2 regions of the Gluconobacter sp. P5H9_a genome follow, and region 2 is predicted to be linked to the other one. Evidence: riboswitches for the same ligand, from Rfam matches in the RefSeq annotation. Region 2 holds a riboswitch; the other holds the start of a gene.
What was found. Region 2 has a riboswitch for thiamine pyrophosphate ahead of KP708_RS12965 (TonB-dependent receptor). Riboswitches for the same ligand answer to the same signal wherever they lie in the genome.
Positions count from the first base shown of each region.

Region 1: linked by a shared signal. The riboswitch ahead of thiC (phosphomethylpyrimidine synthase ThiC) and the one ahead of KP708_RS12965 (TonB-dependent receptor) in region 2 are both predicted to bind thiamine pyrophosphate.

Region 1 covers NZ_JACRVW010000005.1:192,519-204,479, forward strand. The annotation lists gene KP708_RS07570 (lyase family protein) at 1-878, shown strand, start outside; gene KP708_RS07575 (S10 family peptidase) at 993-2,495, shown strand; gene KP708_RS07580 (histidine kinase dimerization/phosphoacceptor domain -containing protein) at 2,651-4,855, shown strand; gene purF (amidophosphoribosyltransferase) at 4,941-6,380, opposite strand; gene KP708_RS07590 (CvpA family protein) at 6,406-6,969, opposite strand; gene KP708_RS07595 (hypothetical protein) at 6,973-7,275, opposite strand; gene thiC (phosphomethylpyrimidine synthase ThiC) at 7,343-9,196, opposite strand; TPP riboswitch at 9,255-9,404, opposite strand; gene KP708_RS07605 (DUF1543 domain-containing protein) at 9,506-10,003, shown strand; gene KP708_RS07610 (gamma-glutamylcyclotransferase family protein) at 10,035-10,382, shown strand; gene hemA (5-aminolevulinate synthase) at 10,458-11,669, opposite strand; gene KP708_RS07620 (LysR family transcriptional regulator) at 11,666-11,961, opposite strand, start outside.
Region 2 covers NZ_JACRVW010000016.1:48,639-60,599, forward strand. The annotation lists gene KP708_RS12930 (glycosyltransferase family 4 protein) at 1-635, opposite strand, end outside; gene KP708_RS12935 (heparinase II/III family protein) at 646-2,313, opposite strand; gene rpe (ribulose-phosphate 3-epimerase) at 2,313-2,987, opposite strand; gene KP708_RS12945 (AGE family epimerase/isomerase) at 3,149-4,408, shown strand; gene KP708_RS12950 (YdcF family protein) at 4,402-4,983, opposite strand; gene KP708_RS12955 (MFS transporter) at 4,980-6,209, opposite strand; gene KP708_RS12960 (S46 family peptidase) at 6,328-8,409, opposite strand; TPP riboswitch at 8,548-8,680, shown strand; gene KP708_RS12965 (TonB-dependent receptor) at 8,762-11,137, shown strand; gene KP708_RS12970 (phosphotransferase enzyme family protein) at 11,142-11,961, shown strand, end outside.

The sequences.
Region 1 (11,961 bases), on a different contig from region 2:
AGGATCTGGTCAAGGTCGGCCGCACGCATCTTCAGGATGCTGTTCCCATTACGCTTGGTCAGGAATGGCATGGCTACGCCGGGATGCTGACAGACAATATTGCACGCCTGGAAGCGGCCCGTGATGGCCTCCTCCCGTTGGCTCTCGGCGGAACGGCACTCGGCACTGGCGTGAATACAGACCCCGGATTTGACACCCGCGCCTGCGGAGAAATTGCGCATCTGACGCAACTAGGCTTCACGGCTGGCAAAAACAAATTCGCCCTTCAGGGCGCGCACGATGCACTTGTCCACCTGTCGGGTTGCCTGCGGACTGCGGCGGGAAGCCTGTTCAAAATCGCCAATGACATCCGCCTGCTGGCCTGCGGCCCTCGTGCCGGTTTCGGCGAACTGCTGCTGCCAGAAAACGAGCCGGGCTCTTCCATCATGCCAGGCAAGATCAACCCGACACAGGCTGAAGCCCTGTCCATGCTCGCCCTTCAGGTCATGAGCAATGATGTGGCGGTTGGCTTGGGTGGTGCATCCGGCATGATCGACATGAACGTGTACAAGCCACTCATGATCCACAACATCATGCAGGGCATCACGCTTCTTCATGACGGGTCAGAGAACTTCCGTCAGCATCTTGTCGAAGGCATTCGCGCTAACGAAGACAAACTGAAGCAGGATCTGGACCGCTCTCTTGTGCTTGTTACGGCGCTTTCTCCCGCCATTGGATACGACAAGGCCGCACAGGTTGCTCATCATGCAATGGAGAAGAACCTGAGCCCGAAGGAAGCCGCTCTGGAACTGGGCTTCATGGCAGCCGATGACTATGACCGCGTTGCCGATCCGCGGCTGATGCTGTCTCCCAACATCAAGGCGCCTCAGGGCCAGTAACAAGACAATACCGGCCCCGCATGACGAAAACTTCATGCGGGGCCGGTGGCAGACGAGCATCCGTGCTGGTAGGGCAGAAACAACCCTGCAATTCTCATTGGAGATGACAGACAGATGATGTCCCGCCGCGCGCTGCTGCTTGCCCTGTCCCTTCTTTCCCCCGTTTCTGCCTTTCCTGCCCTGGCGGCAGATGCCCCGAAGGACACGCCCAAAGCTGACGCAGCCAAGGCCTCAGACAGCTTTCCCGGTGAAGCTGCTCTCCTACCCACTGACTCCGTTACGAAGCATCATCTGAATGGCATCGCCTACACCGCGCATGCTGGCACCCTGACCCTCCGTGGCCCCGATGGGAAGCCGACGGCGCGCATGTTCTACGTGTCCTACACCAAGGACGGCGCCGCGGATGCCAAGCGTCCTGTCTCGTATTTCTTCAACGGTGGCCCCGGTGCCGCAACAGCCTATCTGAACCTTGGTGCCGCAGGCCCGGTCGCCCTGACCATGCCTCCCAAGGATGCAACCGACGGCACTCACGCGAAGCTCGGTGACAATCCGGATAGCTGGCTTCCGTTCACGGACATGGTGTTCTTCGATGCCGTGGGGACAGGCTATTCACGCCCGCTCGACACCGCCAAGGCTGGAGACCAGTTCTACGGCGTCAAACAGGATGCCAGCACGTTTGCCAAGGCTATCCAGCTCTGGACAGCCAAGAACAGTCGCCAATCCTCCCCGCATTATCTAGTGGGTGAAAGCTATGGTGGCATTCGCTCCATTCAGGTCGCCAATGCGCTTCAGATGGAACAGGGAATTCTGTTGAATGGCGTCGTGATGCTGTCTCCTGCCATCGAAATGCCGCTTCTGGACACGGACGAGAACCCTCTGTCTGCTGCCCTCATGATCCCCAGTCTGATTTCGGCACATGAAAGCCCGAACGTCACTCAGCAGTCGGCTGATGCAGCATATGAATGGGCGATGGGCACTTATCTTCCAAAGGTTGCGGGCAAAATCCCGAGCGGCGAAGACGGAAAGACATTCTACGCCGAAGTCGCTCACCGTACGGGCCTTCCAGAGGATGTGGTAACGCGCCAGCATGGTGTTCCGGCGATCGGGTCGCATGACGTCATGTCCCAGAACGGTCGCCTTCACGGCCTGTATGACTTTACGCAGACGATTGCCGACCCTGCGGCAGACGGTCTGGACGAGAGCCCTGACCCAACGCTGTTCGGCTTTGGCCGGGCCTATGGCAACGCGTTCTCTGGTTATGCCGCCAATGACCTCGGTTTCCAGACTCCGCTGACCTATGACCTGCTCTCTTTCAAGGTCAATTCAAGCTGGAAATGGAGCGAAGGCGGTCCTGCTCCTGTCCATCAGATTCCAGTGTTGAACCGTTTGCTGGCGCTTGATCCGGGTCTGCGTGTGTTCGTTGCAAACGGGTACTACGATCTTGCCTGCCCATTCGGCACAGCCCGCTGGATGAAGGACCATCTGACGGTCGGAGCAGACCGCGTTTCCCTGCATCTCTATCAGGGTGGCCACATGCTCTATACGCGCCCGGCCAGCCGTCATGCTCTGTCTCTGGACGTTGCATCCTGGATGCAGCAGGACGCAATCCAGCAGTAAGCCAAATTGACAACAGGGGGCAGAAAACCTTAAGGTTCACGATATATTCCTGTTGAATTGTCGTATTTTCACAGGGGTTTGCTTTTCGAGCAGCCCCTGCCTAGATGACAAGACCAGATACTTTCTGCATTTCCGCCAAGAGGGATTTTCAGACCTTGACCTTATCGTCGAAGATCTCTCTCCAGTCGGGGCAGCCCCTTTCAGATGCCCTGCTCACATCCTGCGATCGTGAGCAGATCCATCGCCCGGATGCGATCCAGCCCTACGGGCTTCTCCTGATTGCCAAGGCCGATACTCTTCAGATTATTGCCGGCGCAGGCGATCTGGAAGCGCGCCTCAATTCGAACTGGCTCGGCCAGAGCCTACCTGATCTTCTGAACATTCCAGCAGATGGGCTGAAACAGTCAGGCGGCAAGGCCCTGAATAATACCCGGGTCTCCGGCCTGCAGGACGAGACGTTCAATGCCCAGTTCCACGTCTCTGGCGAGCACCTTCTGGTAGAGCTGGAGCCTCTGGACAGTCGTAATTTCCTGACGTGGGAAATCTTCAGCCAGATTGATGCCACAGCTGATCGTTTCGAGCGTTGCCCGGACATTGCTGCCGTGTGCCATCACGGAGCGCAGATCTTCGCCAAGCTGACCGAATTTGATCGCGTTCTTGTCTATCGCTTTCAGGAGGACGGTTCTGGCTGCGTGATGGGCGAAAAGCGCAATGACGCTTTCCCGTCCCTCATGAATCATCATTTTCCAGCCAGCGATATTCCCCGGCAGGCGCGGGCGCTTTATCTGCGCAACCGTATCCGGGTCATTCCAGACATTCATTATGAGGCTGCCCCTATTCGCCCTGCTGAAGCAGGGGTTTCGGGTATCGACCTGAGTGACGTCCAGCTTCGCAGCATTTCGCCCGTCCATTTGCAGTATATGTCGAACATGGGCGTGGCGGCCTCAGCCTCCATCTCCCTGGTCGTGGACGGCATTCTGTGGGGCATGATCACTTGCCACAACGCCACTCCCCGCATTCTCTCTGAAGACATCAGAGCGGCATGCCGGACGCTCGCTGGCGTCATGTCACGTCAGCTTCGGAACAAGGAAGAACTCATCACGTATCAGGAGCGTTTGCGCCTGAGAAATGCCATTGAGTTCGCGACGTCCCATTTCGACCCTGCCGCGTCCGTAAAGGACAACCTGCAGCGATCCGTCACGGAGTTACACAGCCTGTTTCCCTGCGATGGCTTTGCAGTCATTGATCAGAAAGAGATTAAAACGTCTGGCAAGGTTCCTGAACATTCGGATCTCCTCGCCATTCGTGACTGGCTCCGTCTGGGCAGCAATGGCGGGATTTTCTGTAGCTCGTGTCTGGGCAAGGACTACCCACCCGCAGAGATGTGGCCCGAGGCTTCTGCCGGAATTCTGGCCATCACACTTCCTTTCCGAACTTCCCTGACGCTTGTCTGGAGCCGGGTCGAGATCGTTCAGGTCATCGAGTGGGCAGGCAATCCTCACAAAGGAGCACCTGACCACGACGGGATTCTGCATCCCCGCAAATCTTTCGAGTCTTGGGAGCAGACCGTTCTAGGCCATTCCCATCGATGGACGACAGAACAGAAGCAGGCTGCCCGTCGTCTCCGCCGCAGCCTGATTGCCGATTATCAGACCCAGCAACTCCGCGAGCTGAATGCGACCCTGACGGCGACAGTTCAGGAACGTGAGAGCCTGATTCAACAGAAAGACTTCCTGATCCGTGAAGTAAACCATCGTGTGCAGAATTCACTGCAAATGGTGGCATCTTTCCTGAAGCTTCAGGCCCGGACTTCCACGAACGAAGAAACCACCGAAGCTCTTTCTGAAGCCCAGCACCGAATTGCGGCCATCGGGCTGGTTCATCGGCGTCTGTATCGTGGCGATCAGATGGGCATGGTTGATCTGAGCCGCTACCTTGAAGAGTTGATGGAAGAGCTCTGCTCTTCACTTGGCGAGGAATGGCAGGCGCAACTTCGCATGGTTCTATCACCCGTCTCCATTTCGGCAGACCGCGCCATCAATGTAGGGCTGGTGCTGACGGAACTGGTCATCAATGCCAGCAAATATGCCTACGGCGGCCAAGCCGGTCCGCTTTACCTCTCGCTTTCCGTCACTGGCGACCGTCTGACGCTGACTGTTTCTGATCAGGGCCGTCATGACATCAATCTGAACGGAAGCGGTTTCGGGACACGCATGATGAAGGCTGTCGTCGGCAGCCTTGGTGGTACCCTCACCTATACGCCGCTTTCCCCGGGCCTTGAGGCTGTCATGGCCGTGCCGCTCGACATCAACGGACCTGCCTCAGCGCATGAAGACATTCCTGACGGTCTGTATTCCTGAAAGCATCTGTCTGAGCACAAAAAAAGCGCCTGCTCCCTCATGAGAGCAGGCGCTTTTTATATGGTCGCAATAGAGCGAATATCACTCAGGAAACCAGATTTCCTTCTTTATCCACGAGTGCAATCGGATAATCGCCCGTGAAGCAGGCATCACAATAGCGACCGGCCCCATCTGCACGGCTTTCATGACCGAGCGCCCGATACAAGCCGTCAAAGCTGATGAACGCCAGACTATCGACACCAATAACGGAAGCCATTTCTTCCATTGTGTGCGTCGCAGCCATTAGTTTGCTCTCTTCGGGCGTATCGATGCCATAGAAGCAAGGGTGACGCGTTGGCGGGGACGTAATGCGCATGTGCACTTCCGTCGCACCGGCCGCGCGCACCATATCCACAATCTTGCGAGACGTCGTTCCACGTACAATCGAGTCATCGACCAGAACGACCCGACGTCCAGCCAGAACCGGACGATTGGCGGAGTGCTTCATCTTCACGCCAAGGTTTCGGATCTGATCCGTTGGCTCAATGAATGTCCGGCCGACGTAATGATTGCGGATGATACCCAGCTCAAACGGGATGCCGCTTTCAGCCGCATATCCGATCGCAGACGGTACGCCGGAGTCCGGCACTGGCACGACGACGTCCGCTTCGACTGCCGTCTCGCGTGCCAGCTCCGCACCGATGCGCTTGCGGGCTTCATAGACAGGCTGGCCTTCAAGCACTGAATCAGGCCGTGCAAAGTAGATGTATTCAAAAACGCAGAAGCGCCCACCCTGATCGCCAAACGGGCGAAGAGACCGAAGCCCCTCAGAGTTTATCACTACGATTTCGCCTGGCTCGATGTCCCGAACATATTCCGCACCAATGATGTCGAGCGCACAGGTCTCACTGGAAAGAACCCAGCCACCATTCGAATCTTCGTAACCCGGCATCCGACCCAGAACCAGCGGACGTACGCCCAATGGATCACGCATGCCAATCAGGCCGTCATCGGGCGTCAGGGTAATAAGGGAATATGCCCCCTTCACCTGCTTGACGGCATCAATGAACCGATCGAGCACTGTGGTGTACAGAGAGATGGCAATGAGGTGAATGAAGACTTCCGTATCCGTGGAAGAATGGAAGATACATCCGCGCTTTACCAACGCCTGCTTCAGGGTCGCGGAGTTGGTGAGGTTCCCGTTATGGGCGACTGCCAACCCACCGAACTCATAGTCCGCATACAGCGGCTGCACATTCCGGACATGCGTTCCGCCTGTGGTGGCGTATCGGTTATGACCGATTGCAACGCTTCCCGGCAGCGTCGCCATGACACGGCTGTCTCCGAAGACATCACCGACCAGCCCCAGACCTTTGTGCTGATGGAACCGTTCGTTATCGAAACTGACGATTCCAGCAGCTTCCTGACCACGATGCTGAAGCGCATGGAGTCCAAGAGCGGTCAGGGCAGACGCATCAGGCACGCCCCAGACGCCGAAAACGCCACATTCCTCGTAAGGACGGTTGAGAGTATCGGAGGCAGTCATGCAGTTCGGCCTTTCCGGACTGGGTTCACAACGACGCGTCATGACCGCTTGTGAGCGGCGATGCAAGATGTGGTTGCAATGAATGTGGCAGATAACCGGCAAGTCGGGATGCTCCGGCTTCAATATATGGCCCGGTGAAGCTTCCCTGCATCAGGTAGGAGGTCCAGGAGCCGAAAAAAGACCCTGCCAGCAGATAAAGTGCGATCAGCATCACATATCCGCGCAGAATGCCGAAAATAGCGCCCAGTATGCGATCTACGCCGCCAAAAAGAGTGCCCCTCACCGCTGCTCCTACACGCCCGGCGATCGTCGTCAGAGTTAGCAGAATGACGACAAACAGGACTGCCGCGCTTACGCTCTCCGCCAACCAGCTTTCATGCAGATACGGAGAAATCCACGGAACAAGGGCAGCGTGAAACCGATAGGTGAGAATGACGGCAGACGCCCAGGCAACAAGCCCAGATAGCTCGGTCGTAAAACCGCGCGTGAGTCCCCACAGAGCAGACAGACCAATAACGATCAGCACGCCGATATCCAGCCGGCTCAGATCATCCGGCGAAATATGAGACAGATCTGGAAGAGAGGGCATGGCTCAGGGCAGTTTGGTGGAACGGTAATGACCGCCTTTACGGGGACGGATGCCATTAGCACGAAGTTCTTCCGCCAGGCGGATTCTTTCGTTCAGTTCTGCCCAGACCTGGTCAGCATCAACACCCCGCGCCTTCCACACCTTCTCAAGAAGGCCGACAAAAGCCGCACTTTCCCGAACCAGGCCCGCACGATCATTGACCATGACATGCAGCACGCAGCTTGAAGCCGAATTGCCCAGTCGGGTCGCCAGTTTCGTGACTTTGCGGGTTTTTCGGAATGGGCGAAGGTCTTCCTTAAGCGGCATCACTCTATGATGAGGGTGATGACCTATGGACGCAAGGCCATCACCCTCAATCATTCCGCGAAGGGCGTTATTCCGCGATCGTTTCTACTTCGTTTTCTGGAACGTAGAGTTTTGCCCCATGTTCCTGAAAGACCTCACTCATCTGCGCCATACCATCCTGACGTTCCGCCTCACGGCGAATGTCATGACTGATTTTCATGGAGCAGAACTTTGGACCACACATTGAGCAGAAATGAGCCGTCTTGTGCGCCTCTTTCGGAAGCGTTTCATCGTGGAAGCTGCGTGCCGTATCCGGGTCCAGCGCCAGATTGAACTGATCTTCCCACCGGAACTCGAACCGTGCACGGGACAGCGCATCGTCTCGTAGCTGAGCCGCAGGATGTCCCTTCGCCAGATCTGCCGCATGGGCAGCAATCCGGTAGGTTATAACGCCCGTTTTCACGTCTGAGCGGTCCGGAAGACCCAGATGTTCCTTCGGCGTCACGTAGCAGAGCATCGCCGTCCCGAACCAGCCAATCATGGCCGCCCCGATACCGGACGTGATGTGGTCATAACCCGGCGCAATGTCGGTCGTTAGCGGACCAAGCGTGTAGAACGGCGCTTCCCCACATTCCTTGAGCTGCTTGGTCATGTTGACCTTGATCTTGTGCATCGGCACATGACCCGGCCCTTCAATCATGACCTGACAGCCCTTTGCCCAGGCCACCTTCGTCAGTTCACCCAACGTCGTCAGTTCAGCAAACTGTGCCGCATCATTCGCATCGGCAATCGACCCCGGACGCAGGCCATCCCCCAAGGAGAAGGTGATGTCATACCGGCGCATGATGTCGCAGATCTCTTCGAAGTGCTCGTAGAGGAAACTCTCGCGGTGATGCGCCAGACACCAGGACGCCATGATGGAGCCACCACGGGAGACAATGCCCGTCGTACGCTTTGCTGTCAGCGGAATGTGCTGAAGGCGGACACCGGCATGAATCGTGAAATAATCCACGCCCTGCTCGGCCTGCTCGATCAGCGTGTCGCGGAAAATTTCCCACGTCAGCTTCTCAGGAACACCATTCACCTTCTCCAGCGCCTGATACAGCGGCACCGTGCCGATCGGCACTGGAGAGTTCCGCATGATCCAGTCACGGATGTTGTGAATGTTCCGCCCTGTAGAGAGATCCATCACCGTGTCCGCGCCCCAGCGGATGGACCAGACCAGCTTCTCGACTTCTTCTGCGGCAGACGACGTCACCGCCGAATTGCCGATATTGGCGTTCACCTTCACAAGGAAGTTTCGGCCAATAATAACCGGCTCAAGTTCCGGATGGTTGATATTGGCGGGGATAACAGCCCGGCCCCGCGCAACTTCTTCCCGCACGAATTCAGGCGTAATGAAAGCTGGAATAGAGGCCCCAAAATCCTCGCCATCGGCAAGGCGTTCTTCTGCCCCTTCAGCCATCTCAGCACGGCAGACATTTTCGCGATGAGCAATATAGATCATCTCTTCCGTGATGATCCCTGCCCGCGCAAATTCATACTGGGTGACGAATTTCGCGCCCTCGCCGGAATAGACCTCATGTGCCGCAGGACAGGCCGGAACAGCCTGAGCTTCGCTGGCAAATCCATTGTCTTCCGGTTTGACCGCACGAGCTGGAACCTGCTGGAAGCCCCGCTTTGCAAGCCATTCCGCCCGCGGAGCAGACAGACCCTTCTTCACGTCAATCGTGACAGACGTGTCTGTGTACGGACCAGACGTGTCATAAACTCTGACAGGCGCCTCATTGGCTGACGGATGCAGCGCGATTTCGCGATAGGGAACCAGGATATCCGGACGCCCCGGTGCTTCGGACCATTTCTTGCAGGACCCTTGGATCGGGCCTGTCGTCACGTGATCTACCGCTGGTTTCTGGTTCAGGTTTTGTGGAATATCACCCATGTTCGCCCCCTCTGAGGCAGAGGGAGTAACAACACGGAACACCGGCTATGCCAGTTTCGTTGTGTCTCAACACCATTCCCTCCGCCGGTTCTAACCGGATCAGGTTTCCCGGATGCAGAATGCACCCGGCAGGGTCGTCACACCGCAGACCTTGCAGTCTTTCAGTGACCTCTCAGCTTCTTCGGGCGAAGCTCCCCCTGGTAGGGGCCACACTCATCGCATCCGCTTCGTCCTGTCAATGCGTTTCACCGTGAAGTGAGGCCGATAAACAGCTATGACCCGCTTTATTTTACTCAGGAGGGCACGCCCTTGAACCTCTATGTTTTCTATCTCGGCGGGGCAGCACCCGGCGCCAATATCGAAGTTCATGATGTTCAGTTTGCGATCGCGAACAAGCCGGAAGATGCCTATCCCTCTCTTGCGGAGCGCTGGTTTGGAGTACGAAACTCCCTGCACGTTGATGCCTATGGTGTCATTGCATGGGCTGACGGACATGCTGTCACACTCAGTCCTGAAAAGCCTGTAGGCGGCAAAACGCTCTATTTCATCAATATGGGTGGGTATGCGCCTGACGAACTCAAGGAAGAGCACGCCTTCACGTTTCTTGTTGCTGCATCGCCAGAAGAGGCCAAGGCAACAGCCAAAAAGACCTTATTACCGGGCTATGACCACCGCCACCGCGATAACTTCATGGAAGTGGATGACTGCCTGCCTCTGGAACAGATTGACGGGCTTTACATCCATCTGACTCCACAGGACGACGGGCACCCTGTCACAGCGCTTTGGCAAGGCTACCGAAAGATCTAACGTCCCTGCGCTTTATCTCACGGAGCTACTCATGCCTGACCAGATGCCAGTTTACCTGTTTTCTTACGGAACACTCCAGCAACCCGAGGTTCAGTTGTCCTCATTCGGTCGCCTGCTGCATGGCGAAGAGGATGCGATGACGGGCTATCAGGCGTCGATGATGGAAATCACAGACGCTGCTGTCATCAAGGCCAGCGGCAAACGCTTTCATGCTGTTATTCGCCCTAATGACAATCCACAGGACGAAATCACGGGGCAAGTCTTCCGCATCACTGAAGCTGAGCTTCTCGCTGCGGACGCTTACGAAGTGTCCAGCTACAAAAGGGTGCAAGTTGCCCTGCGCTCAGGCAAAAATGCGTGGGTCTACGTGCTCGCCTGACCAGCTTAGAATTAAAAAAGGCAGCCAGTGACCCGGCTGCCTTTTCCAGAATTCAGAACGCTGACCTACCTGACTTCAGGCAGCTTCAGAGCGCTTGAGCTGACGTTCGCGCCATAGCGTAGAGAGTGCTTCGACCAGTTCATCAATTGCTTCGTTTGTATGAAGCGGCGTCGGCGTCAGACGCAGACGCTCCGTTCCGCGCGGGACGGTCGGGAAGTTAATCGGCTGGATATAATGCCCGAAGCGGTTCAGCAACTCATCGGAGAGATCCCGGCAAAGTTCTGCCTCACCCACCATGACGGGGACGATGTGGCTCGGATTGCCGACATGCGGAATGCCTGCCTTGTTTAGAGCGGCACGCAGATAGGCAACCGCACGCTGCTGACCTTCACGCTCGACGCTGCTGCGCTTGAGATAACGGACGCTGGCCAGAGCACCCGCAGCAATCATCGGCGGCAGAGCCGTGGAGAAAATAAAGCCAGAACCAAAGGAGCGCACGAAGTCACAAAGCGGCGCGGAGGCAGCAATGTAGCCACCCACAACGCCGTAGCCTTTGCCCAACGTCCCTTCAATCACCGTCAGACGATGGGACAGGCCCAGCTTTTCAGCCACGCCCGCACCGTGATCGCCGTACATGCCAACAGCATGAACTTCATCAAGGTAAGTCATCGCACCGTATTTGTCGGCCAGATCACAGAAGGCTTCGATCGGTGCGATGTCACCATCCATGGAATAGACGGACTCAAACGCAATGATCTTGGGAACGTCTACTGGAAGTTCTTTCAGGCGACGCTCCAGATCTTCCACATCATTGTGACGGAAAATCTGCTTCTCAGCGCGGGAATGACGGATACCTTCAATCATGGACGCATGATTGAGCTCATCAGACAGAACCACGCAGTTGCGCAGACGGCCTGCAATCGTTCCCAGCGTCACCCAGTTAGACAGGTAACCTGAGTTGAAGAGCAGTGCACTTTCTTTGCCGTGCAGGGACGCCAGCTCTTTTTCCAGCTCCACATGATAGTGGTTGGTGCCGGAAATGTTGCGTGTTCCGCCTGCACCAGCACCCGTCTCATCAAGGGCATCATGCATCGCCTTGAGGACTTCCGGGTGTTGCCCCATGCCGAGATAATCGTTGGAACACCACACTGTGACGTCACGACCGAGCCCATGATGATAGGCTTTCGGGAAATTGCCGGACCGGCGCTCAAGTTCCGCAAAGTAACGGTAGCTGCCATCGGCGCGCAGACCGTCCAGGGCGGACTGGAACATCGCATCATAATTCATCGCGTTTTCTCCTGCGCGGCACTGTAATCCTGTGAAATCTTTCCGCCAAGGGCCTGCTCCAGATAGGCCAGCAGAACACGGAGCCGCGCAGGCATCTGCATCCGGGTGGCACCACACCCTACGACCATGAACCAGACCGACAGAACACTCCCCCGCCACTTCGGCAGAACCTCGACCACTCGCCCCGCCTCCAGATCCCTCCGCAGCATGAAATCTGGCAGAAGCGCTAGGCCTGAGCCATTTCTGAGCGCCGGCAGAAGCATGTCTCCACTATTGACCATCATCCGGTTTC
Region 2 (11,961 bases):
AGCTCCGGATGGCCTTTGTGGCGCACCAGTCGCGAAACCACGATGACCACGGGGCGATCCTCCGGAACACCCAACTCCCTACGGATACGGGCCCGCACCAAGGGATTGGCATGATAGCGCTTGGGGTCACGGCCATTACCAATAGCAACGGGATGCGCATTCAGGTGCAGGCGTCGTGCGTCCCGTGCCTCTTCAACCGAGACGGTCATGTACAGATCCGTGATCCGACCTGCTGCCCATTCCAGAACAACAGAGAGCACCCGGCGGGCCAAAGATCCAGGTTGATTGAACAGGAAACCATGACAGGTGTAGGCAATGATCCTGACACCACACAGACGTGCAGCAAACCTCGCCAGAATGCCACTGATGGGCATATGTCCATGCACGACGTCAGGCTTCTCCTGGCGAATAAGCCGGATCAGCGCAACAAACGCGCGAAGCTGCGCAACCGGTGACAATGACCGCGCCATCGGCACGGCATGAACGACAAACCCATCTGCACGTACTGGCGCCAGATGGGTGCCTTCCGCACAGGCCCCCTGAACCTCATGCCCGGCGGCACGAAGCGCCTTCATTAAGGGAAACAGGAACTGGCGCAGGGAGAAATCAACGTTTGTGATTTCAAGGATTTTCACAACAGCACCTTTATTCCGGGATACGTTCCAGAAGCCAGGTTACTGTCTGGGAGACAACCTGAAGTGGTTTTGAGGGTGCCGCAGGTTTGGCACTTTCCTGCGCTTCTCCCCCATTCTCGGCTGTCTCTTCCGCCGCAGAAACAACGCGCCTGAGAGAAGCAATAACGATCTGCTTGGTCTTTTCACGCCGACCGCGCGCCAGATAGACGTCATCTTCGAGCAGCAACATGCCGCCCTTCTGACGAAAGCGCCAGATCATGCCGCCCACCTGAAGAATGATATCTTCGTCGTCCCGTGTGACATGCACGTCCGGATGAATATGGAACCGCAGGGCAAACGGCGTCTCGCGCTCACCTTCAAGAACTTCCTGCCCGCGCAGGTCTTCTCCGTCCGCCCCAAGGTAAAGACGTCGCGTCCACTTCATTCCAAGCGGTGGATGGTATCCGTCATGAGACAGATCCAGCCAATGGGCTTCCCCACTGCTTTGATGCTCGCATGTGACATGCGCCGGACGCCGCGTGACATGTCCGTCAGGCCCGAAGTCTGAGGACGACAGACCATCCGCGACCAGAACCGTATGCGCTGCACTGGCCCTCAGCGCCTGCGCCCATGCCCCCACCTGCGCACTGCCGCAATTAACGAAAAGACGATGCCGCTGGTTTGAAAACTCGAAAGACAACGTGCCAGCATGCGCTGCCTGATCATAACTGGTCGGTGGAGGCGCGCCGCTATCCACAATCAACAGAGACTTCCCGAGAGCCAGCCGGGTAAATTTCCCCTGATGCATGGCGGGTGCAATCAGCTTCTGCCTGGAGCCCTGCGCCAGAACATCTTCTACCATCGCGCTGTAACGCTCGTTGGAACCATTAAAAACGGCCAGGCCACCATCCCCATGACGCATGGCACGCAACACCGGGCAGACTCTGTCCAGGGCAACGTCAATAAAGGGCGGTACGCTCGAATGCGCTGTGCGGAACATCACGGACATTTCTGCCAGCTCACGCGCCGTCTGATATTGTGCTTCCGGAGACCGCTCAGCAACCGTCCCATCGGAAAGAATCAGACGTTCAATTTCCGCTGGAAGGTAACGCAGGAAGCGCGTCATGAACCCGCTGTGATCCGGCATAGCCAGAGCAGCAGCAAGCAGGCCACGCAGGGCCGTCAGCCCGCGCCAGCCTTGCGGTTCCAGCGGCAAAAGGGCGGCAATGGTCCGCCCCTCTACCAACATCCGGTCCATGATTTTTTGCTGAAGTTTACGATCCGCCGAAGCCAGGCAGAACTCGTGGTTTGCCAGCCAGGATGAGAGGCGCGCGCCTGTTACGCAGGCATCCTTGACCAGCGGATCCGTTGGAGGATGCGATACCCAGTCCGCGACAAGCGCGCGGGCCGTCATGCGGGCATCGTCACTGCCTAATGCGCGCAGATCCCGCAGCCATGCAAAACTTTGCAGCCACTGTTTTGCCGGTTCCGGCCAAGGGCCACGTTCCCACTTTCCGCGCGGCAGATCGTAGTCCTGCCGCTCAAACCGAAAGCGACCCGCGACAAGGCGGGCGCCCTGCTCGGCGTCCCCCTTCCACGGGTCACGATAAATATAAACCGGTCCCTCTGAAGTTCCGCCACCAACGGGCAGTCGTGCGAGTGAAAGTCGTGCGTCCTGAATCCAGCGACGAATGGGCATCAGGCGCTGTCTTCCTTGAACGGGCCTTCAAGTGCATGAATGGCTGAATCACGGTCCGGCTTACCAAAGATGGCAGACCCTGCCACCAGCATCCGCGCGCCGGCAGCCACCACTTTTGGTGCCGTAACCGGGTCAATGCCGCCATCAACCGCCAGAACAATATCGCGTCCGCTGGCTTCAATCATGCGCGACAGGGTTCGGATTTTTGGCAGCTGGCTTTCCAGAAAGCTCTGGCCGCCAAACCCGGGATTCACTGTCATGACCAGAATGATGTCTACCAGATCAAGCACCTCTGATAGTGCTTCAGGCGGCGTCCCCGGACAGATCGCAATTCCCGGCCGGCAACCGAGCGCACGGATGGTCTGAAGAGTCCGGTGAATATGGGGAGCGTTTTCCACGTGCACCGTAATGTGATCCGCACCAGCCTTGGCTGTTGCTTCCAGATACGGATCAACCGGATCGATCATCAGGTGCACATCGAACTTCGCATCGGTATGCTTTCGCAAGGCCGAGATCACCCCAGGACCGAACGAGATGTTCGGCACAAAATGACCGTCCATTACATCCAGATGTAACCAGGGCGCGCGGGAGATGGATGCAATCTCATCTCCAAGACGGGCGAAGTCGGCAGCCAGCAGGCTGGGGGCGACAATGATCGGGGATCGTTCTGTCATGTTGTTATGTATCGGCAAAGCAACCTCCAGACGCAAGACAGTTCCGCACATCCCCGCGCGTTCGTGAGCGCGTACCGCCGACGAGACCCTCAGGAACCCAACCGCTGCTGATGCGTCCTCATCAGACTGTCTGACTACTACCACCGTAGTATGGAGTTTTTATGACCGATCGCCTCTCCCCCATTCTGCTTAGTAGAGACGCCTGGATCCGTCGACCATCTCACCGGGCATGGCTCGAAATGCAGGGCCGTCGGTTGCTGGATTTCAGCAAGGAAGGTTGTATCGACGGGGGTTTTGCAGGGCTGGATATGGAAGGTCATCTTCCTGAAGGCGCCAAGGCAGAAGCAACCCTGACTGCGCGGTGCGTCCACGCTTATGCGACTGCGGAACTCCAGGGCATTCCAGGAAGCGCGCCGCTCGTCGCACATGGCGTGAATGCGCTCATGACATCCTTTCGGGACCAGCAGCACGGGGGCTGGAACCACTTCGCGGATCAGCCTCATGAGCGCAAGCAGGCCTATCTGCACGCGTTCGTCGCACTTGCCGCGTCCTCTGCTGTTCTGATCGGTGTGGAAGGTGCCAACGCACTTCTCAAGGATGCCATCCATCAGATCGAGACGCATTTCTGGTCTGAAGACGAAGGCGTCATGCGCGAAAGCTTCGCAGATGACTGGTCAGACGAAGAGAACTATCGCGGGGCCAACAGTAACATGCATTCCACAGAAGCCTTCATGGCTCTTGCGGATGTTACCGGCGATGTGAAGTGGTTGCGCCGCGCGCTGCGGATTGTCACCCGGTTTGTGCATGAATTGGCCCCACAGCAGGGCTTCGCAATGCCCGAGCACTTCAACCAGAATTGGGATCTGCTGCAGAATTATCATGAAGACAAACCTACGGACGATCTACGCCCCTACGGCATGACACCGGGTCATTTCGTTGAATGGTCTCACCTGACCGTGAAACTGGAGGCAGCGCTGCTCCGCAGAGGCGAAACAGCTCCGGGCTGGATGCTTCATGACGCACAGGCGCTCTTCGAAACCGGCATGAAGTCAGGCTGGAACGTCGATGGTCTTCCCGGAATGGTTTACACAATCGACTGGGATCACAAACCCCATGTGCCTTCCCGCGTCCATTGGGCTCATGCAGAAGCTCTGACGGCGGCAATCAACCTGTATAAGCGCACAGGAAATCCACATTACGAGCACTGGTATCGCACGATCTGGGACTATATCGACACAACCCTGATTGATCGGGATTTTGGAAGCTGGTTCAACGAAGTGAGCCCGGAAGGCGAGCCAACAGAGCATATCTACAAAGGTAAAGGCGACCTTTACCACGCCTACCAATCCACTCTGGCACCGATCATGCCACTGGCTCCGTCACTCGCAACAGCGATCGAACAGATTGGTGTGCCCTACTGAGCAGGGGTCGGTTTCGTCACCCAGTATACCGGGAGCGCCACGGCCTCCCGGAACAGATAGTAGAGTTCAGGCAGCCGAAAGACTTTTGGATAAGCGCCTGACACGTCTTTCACGCCAGCATGCCGCAATGCCCATTCTGCCCGCATGATATGAAACCACTGCGAAACGACAACCGCCCCTTCCGGCGCTTCCTGCGCAACATGCAGAGCCGTTAGCCAGGTATTGTTTCCCTGTGAATCAACAATGATCGCTTCTGCCGGAACACCGTGATTTTCCAGCCAGTGCGCCATGATTTCAGCTTCATCCTGATGATTGGCAGTTTCCACAGCTCCACTCACCATCAATTCCCGAACGCGCTTTTCTTTCCAGAGTAACAATCCGGTTTCCAGACGGCCCTGCAACGCTGGCTTCGGCACGCCCGCATCCGTGACGGCTGTGCCAAAAATGACGCCCATTTCTGCGGGGCTGGCAGAAGCACGCATACCCGTTACGGCAACGCATGCGCACCAACTCGCACATATAATACCGCCAGCCAACGCCGCTGCCGCAATCCGCTTTCCCCAGCCAACGGTCACGAGTGCTTCTCGCCCTGCTGCTCCCGCATGCGCAGGATGTATAACAACGCCACCACTGCCGCCAAAAAGCCTGACAGTGCTCCGACACCCAGGGACCACCGTGGCCCAAAATAATTGGCAACCCATCCCACAACAGGGGCACCAAATGGGGATGACCCTGCAAAAACAGCAAACCGGATGGCCAGCACGCGCCCTCGCATGGATGGGTCGCTCGAAAGCTGCATGAAGCTGTTACTAGTGGCTGTAAATGTCAGAGATGATACGCCGGTAATGAGTAACGTGCAGGCAAAAAGCCAGTATGTTGGGGCCAATGCTCCCAACAGACAACCCACACCAAAAATCAATGAACCATTCAGCAGAACGTCAAAATCTGCCTTTTTACGACCTGCTGCCAGAAAGCCCCCCAGAATGGTGCCCACGGCCATGGCGGAATTCAGAATTCCATAGCCATGCGCGCCGACGTGAAACACGCCAACTGCCATGGTCGCAATAAAGATCGGGAAATTGAGACCAAACGCTCCGATAATGAATAACATAATCAGAATGGTCCGAAGGTCTTCGCGCGCCCAGACATAGCGCAGTCCGCTGGTCAGGGCATTGCGCTCGGTTTCCCTCGCCCTGGCATGCCGAAACAGGTCTTCGCGGCGAATAAAGAGCAAAGAGCCCATGACGCCGAAAAACGAAAACCCGTTCAAGACAAACGACCAGCCTGAACCAATTTCCGCAATACAGAACCCTGCCACCGCAGGCCCGATCATACGTCCAGCATTATAGGACATGGAATTGATGGCCACGGCATTTGGAAGGTCAGTCTCTCCCACCAACTCACCAACAAACGTCTGACGAACAGGACTGTCAAACGCGGCGACACAACCACTCAGGAAAGCAAACAGATCCACCTGCCAGAGACGGACCGATCCCGTAACGACAAGAAGACCCAGTGCAACAGCCAGCACACCCAGAGCACCTTGTGTAAAAAGCAGAAAGCGATGCTTCTCAACCCGGTCAGCAATCAGTCCGGTCCAGAGCATAAGCAAAAGAGGCGGGGCAAGCTGGAGGGCCATCACGATGCCAATGGCCATGGCATCGTGATGGGTCAATTCAGTGAGAACAAGCCAGTCCTGCGTCGTGAACTGCATCCATGTTCCGATGTTGGAGAACAGTGCTCCCCAGACCCAGACACGATAATTGCGCCGCCCCAGAGAGCGGAAAGTGTCACCCAGCATCAGGGGACACTCCAGGCTGAAAACAACAGGAAGACGGACAGACTGGCATCCACCCACTGTCAGGAATCTTACATTGGATGTCGAGGGTTATTCCGTAGGAATGACCCTCACATCATGATTACAGGTGTCCCTGTTCCAGTTCCTGAGCAAGGGCATCGGCATGATAGACGGTCTTGAGTGCAGCCATGATAGCGCTCGTATCCGTCGAAACCGCTCTATTGCGCTCGCCATCGTAATAAAGATCGCCAGCCAGACTATCGAGATTCCCGTCGAAAATCAGACCTACCACATTGCCCTGCCGGTTAATGACCGGCGAGCCTGAATTTCCACCCACAATATCATTCGTCGAAACAAAATCGAGATTCGTGGACAGTGCCAGATGAGGCTTCGCATCCAGCCAGACCTGCGGCAGGCGGAACGGATCGCTCCCGGTCGCATGTCTGTACATCCCGGCAAAGTTTGTGAAGGGCGCAATGGTCTTGGCACCATCCTGCCAACCTTTGACGGTGCCGTAAGACAGTCTTGGTGAGAATGTAGCATCCGGATAAAGCGTATCTGCCTTTCCTTCTGCCTGAGCGCGCGCAAACTGGGCACGGGCAATCGCACCCTGAGCTTCGTGCATTGGTGCTTCGATCTGATCACGGCTTCGATTGCGGATCACATCCAGAACCGGCTGCAACTGACGTGCCAGAACAATCATCGGGTCCGTAGATGCCTGAATGGCCTTTGCACCGCCCTTATACAACGCAAGGCGCTGCGCAGGATCAGCAAGCTTCGTTCCCTGCATCAGCTCCGCAGCGCGTTCATCGGGGCTTTTTGTGCCGAGAACCAGATGCACGGCAGCATCATCCTCACCCAGCATCTGACGCATCGTGGTCATGCCCAGAGCCAGCGTCATGGTTTCCAGATCGACATGCACAGGCACTTTGGCAGAAATTTCAGCTTCAAGCTCAGCCAGTTCGGCATCGTGGTAGCCCGCACGACGCTCGGCATCCGGCTTCTGTCGCTCCTGCGCGGCTGATACCAGCATGACAGCATCACCCAGCAGGCCATGAACTGTACGGGCAATGGCAAAGTCATGGACGTAAGACTGGCGCTGTACGGCCAGTGCAGCCTCCACTTTTTTGAACGGCTCGCCATAGGTCTTGCGGCGCTCGGCATCCGCATCAATCCAGGCCTGAAGAGCGCGATCTTCCGCTTCACGCTTTTCCATCACGTCGGGTTCCCGCAGAGCCTTCACGGTGCCCGACAGAGATTTCAGGCCGTTCTGAACGCCGAACAGCGTATTTTGCGCTTCAATCAGATGTTCCTTGCTTTCACGCGAATACTGCCAGAGCGCGCCTTCACTGGTAGAATACACCCCAATGATGGTTGGCAGGATAACGTCCCGCTGAAACGTCAATGCACTGGCCGGAAGAGACCGCTGCGTTCGCCCCGGATTACCAGACGTGAACACCAGCTCTCCTGCTTTTGGCCCTTTCGGATCAAACTTGAAGAAAGGTGTGTGGACCGGCTTACCGTCCTCAAACACCCGCAACATCGACAGGTCGATATCATAACGTGGGAAGGTAAAATTGTCCGGATCGCCGCCAAAGAATGCGATATCCTGATCCGGGGCCATCACAAGACGCACATCCTGATACCGACGATAGCGATAGAGCGCAGTTTGACCACCGTGATAGAGCGTCACAACATCACACCGCCAGTGTGTTGCATCTCCGCCCGCACATTCCTTCGTCAGAACGCTACTGGCAGCCTGAAGCGCCTTTGCATAATCCGCCCCGTGCTTGCCTGAGGTCATATCAGCGACACGGCCTGTCACGTCTTTCACCTGATCCAGACGATCCAATTCCATACCCGGACATTGCGGCTCTTTGGAAACATCTGCTGCCGAAAAACCATCATGAAAATAATCATGCGTCTTGTCCGACAGGTCGGTCAGGCAGGTATTGGCACAATGATGATTTGTCATCACCAACCCATCACCAGAGACAAAAGACGCCGAGCATCCTTCTGCCAGACGTGCTGAAGATTGAATGACATGATTGATCCATTCAGCGGAAGGCTCAAACCCATATTGCTGCTTTAACTGACGGGCTGGCAGATGATCGAACGTCCACATTCCTTCCTCAGCCTGAGCTGAACCGAGGGCTGTGCCTGCAATGAGCAGAGCAGGTAACAAGCGCTTAACAACACGCATGACAGATCCTAAAAATGTTATCTTATAACAATACTCTATCCTGCTCTGCCTCGGCGCTCCATCCCTGCCGACGAAATTTTGATACCCCCACGCAATACGGAATTTATTGACATTCGCTCGCAGCCCATGAAGGAGTGCATCTTCACCTTGGGGCGCCCTGACAAAGGGCTGAGAGACTGCTGAGGGTATGTGCTTTCGAGACATACCAGCGCAGTGACCCATCGAACCTGATCCAGTTCATGCTGGCGGAGGGATGGTGGCTACTGACAGATCCACAGACTGGATTTTCGGTGTCTATCGTCGTCCCCGCCTTGCAGGGGGATCGCAGCATTGCAGGCGGGACAGCACCATCATGACCACCAGATTTCCGCGCAAATCCCGTCAGGTTCCTGCCGTCCTGCTCGGCTTGACCGTCTGTGCTGGTACGGTGCACGCAGCTGACACCACAGCCCTCACCCCACCTGCCTCTGTTGCTCCAAAAACCGAACACATAACCGTTCACCGCATCTCTGACAGCGCACCCGGGCACCAGCCCGGCGGCGGACTGATCCGACCGGAAAACAGCGTGCGCTCCGTCAGCTCCGTCAGCCGTGATTACATGGACAAACAGCCTCCGATGGCGACGGCCTATCAGCTCGCCTCCATGCTGCCCGGTGCGAATGTCGCCACATCCGATCCGTTCGGCTTTTCGCCCAACACCAATCTAACTGTTCGTGGCCTGAACAATGATGCCATCGGTTATGTGCTGGAAGGCACGCCGCTGAACGATGTCGCCTACTATTCAGGCTATCCGAGCCAGTTTGCCGATAGCGAGAATTATAGTCAGGTCGCACTTGCCCAAGGTTCCGCAGATCTGGACAGCCCTGTCTTGAACGCCGCCGGAGGGCTAATGAGCCTGTCTTTTCTCGATCCGTCACAGAAAGCCGGGGGCTTCGCCAGCGTCTCCTATGGCTCCTTCGACACCAACCGCGAATTCATTCGCCTTGAAACGGGCAACATCGGCAATTCCGGCATTCGTGGCTTTGTATCCTATTCCCACAGCGCCAGCGACAACTGGCGTGGGCCGGGGCGGGACAAACGCCAGCATGTCGATTTCAAGTTCCTGAAGGACTGGGGTCAGGGCAACCGCGCCAGCCTCATCGGTTCCTTCAACACCACCGTCACCAGCTATTATCCGCAGGTCACGATGGAAAGCTGGAAAGCCGATGGAATTCATGGCGCGAATAACCTTGCTGGCCATTATGACGCCTCCAACGCAGACAACGCCGTCAATTACTGGCGTCTGTGGCGCGCGCCGGAACGCACCTTCTATGCAGGCGCACCCGTCCATTTGCATCTGACGCATAAGCTTTCCCTCGACGTCACACCCTACGCACAGTTCGCCTATGGCAACGTTCCGGGTGGCTCCACACTGACGGAAACAGGTCTCTATAACGGCACTCAGCCCCTGAGTGACACGCTTACGCTACCCAATGCGCAGGACGGGACCGCTGTCGTTCGGGCCAACTACACGCAACGCAGTTATCGCTCCGGCTTCAATTCAGCCCTGCATTACAAAACCGGCTGGAACGATTTCGTACTCGGTTACTGGTACGATTATGGAGACGACAACGAGCAGCAGCCCTTCACAACCGTGTCCGCCACCGGTGCTTCGGGCGATATCTGGGCAGAAAACAGCAGCAGCCTGATCCATCTTGAGAACGGGCAGAAATTGCTGGGCGGTAGCTTCCACACCATTTCCCAGACCAACGCACTCTATGTGGGCGACCATATCTCGCTCCTTCATGATCGCCTGACCATCGAAGCGGGTTTCAAGGCCGTTATGATGAGCCGCGCCGGCACGAACAATGTTCCCGGCCCCCAGTATCGCGTGGCGTCCAACAGCATGGAGCCTCTGCCGCGTCTTGGCGTCCGCTGGCGCATTGATGAGCAGAACCAGATTTTCTTCAACGCCACGACCAATTTCCGCGCGCCAGACCAGACGGCACTTTACAACACCTACGACCCGACCTCCGGCGCACTCGCAACAACAGGGAGCGCGGATGTCCGCAACGAATATTCCATTTCCGAAGAACTGGGATATCGCCGCACGGGACAATGGATCATCGGCAGCCTGACGCTGTTCAACTACAATTTCACCAACCGCCAGATCTCAACGCTGGCCTCCCAGAACGGCTCCATCATTCAGACGACCATGAATGCCGGAGGTCAGACCTCTCGCGGCGTGGATGTGGAAATCGGCCTCCGCCCCTGGCATCATTTCAGCCCTTACGTCTCGGGCGAGTATCTACACGCCACCATTGATAACAACATCGCCTCAGGTGACGATCTTCTGCCAACCAAGGGCAAGATTGCCGTTCGAAGCCCGACACTTCAGGCCGCGGCCGGCATCAGCTACGATGATGGGCACATCTTCGGCGTGGCCACCCTGCACTACACCGGGCACCAATACGCAACGTTCATGAATGATGAGCGGATGTCAGACCGCACAACAGGCGATATTTCCGTTGGCTATCGCTTCGGTGATCTGTCTCGCCTGCATAAGCCCGCCTTGCGCCTGAACTTCATCAACATCACCAATGAACGGTCCCTGTCCGGCATCGCCAGCCCAACCCTGAATGCAAAAGACACGACGGGCACTTACGGCAGCACGATCAGTGGGAGCGCCCCGAGTTATTACATCGGCGGCGGTTTCGCGGCCCTGTTCACCGCGTCCACAGGCTTCTGAACCCGTGGCCGCTCCCGGACAGTTCGGCGTGAAGGGTGTGCAGGCTGAACGGCACTGGCCGCCATTGACGCTCGCTGAAGCAAAACGTGTTCTGGCATTTTTTCCCAACACAGCCGTTCCGGAAACCGTTCTGTGGCATGGACAACGCCCATTCTCCGCGACGGCCCTGATCCGCCTTATCGACGGCACGACGCTGTTCCTGAAGCGCCACGACCCACGCCTGCGCGATCAGAACGCCCTGACGGAAGAACATGACTTCATGGCACACCTTGTGCGCCATGACCTACCCGTGACCTCACCGCTCAAAACGCAGAATGGACATTCGGCGCTGACGGATCATGGCTGGGTTTACGAGGTCTTTCCTCCTTTACCCGGTCTGGACCTTTATCGAGACGTTCAATCCTGGGAGCCGTTTCTCTGTTCCAAACAGGCACATACGGCAGGAAGTGCACTCGCTCGTCTGCATCTTGCGGCAACGGATTATACTGCCCGCGCCCGCCCTGATCGGCTTTTGCTGTCCAGCTTCAACGCCATTACCCACCCGGATCTTGAGACTGGCCTTCGCGTCTGGAGCGCGTCTCAACCGGACCTCAATGCAACGTTAAATCCCCAATCCTGGCAGCAGATCCTGAGTGTTCTCGAACCTTTCCATGCAAAGCTTCGACCCCTCCTGATGGATATTGTCCCCTGCTGGGGACACGGCGATTGGCATCCATCCAACCAGTTCTGGACTTCGGATACTCCAGATGCCGAAATTTGCGGGATCTTTGATTTTGGTATGTCTGATCGCACCTGCGCCGCTTACGATCTCGCCGTTGCCATTG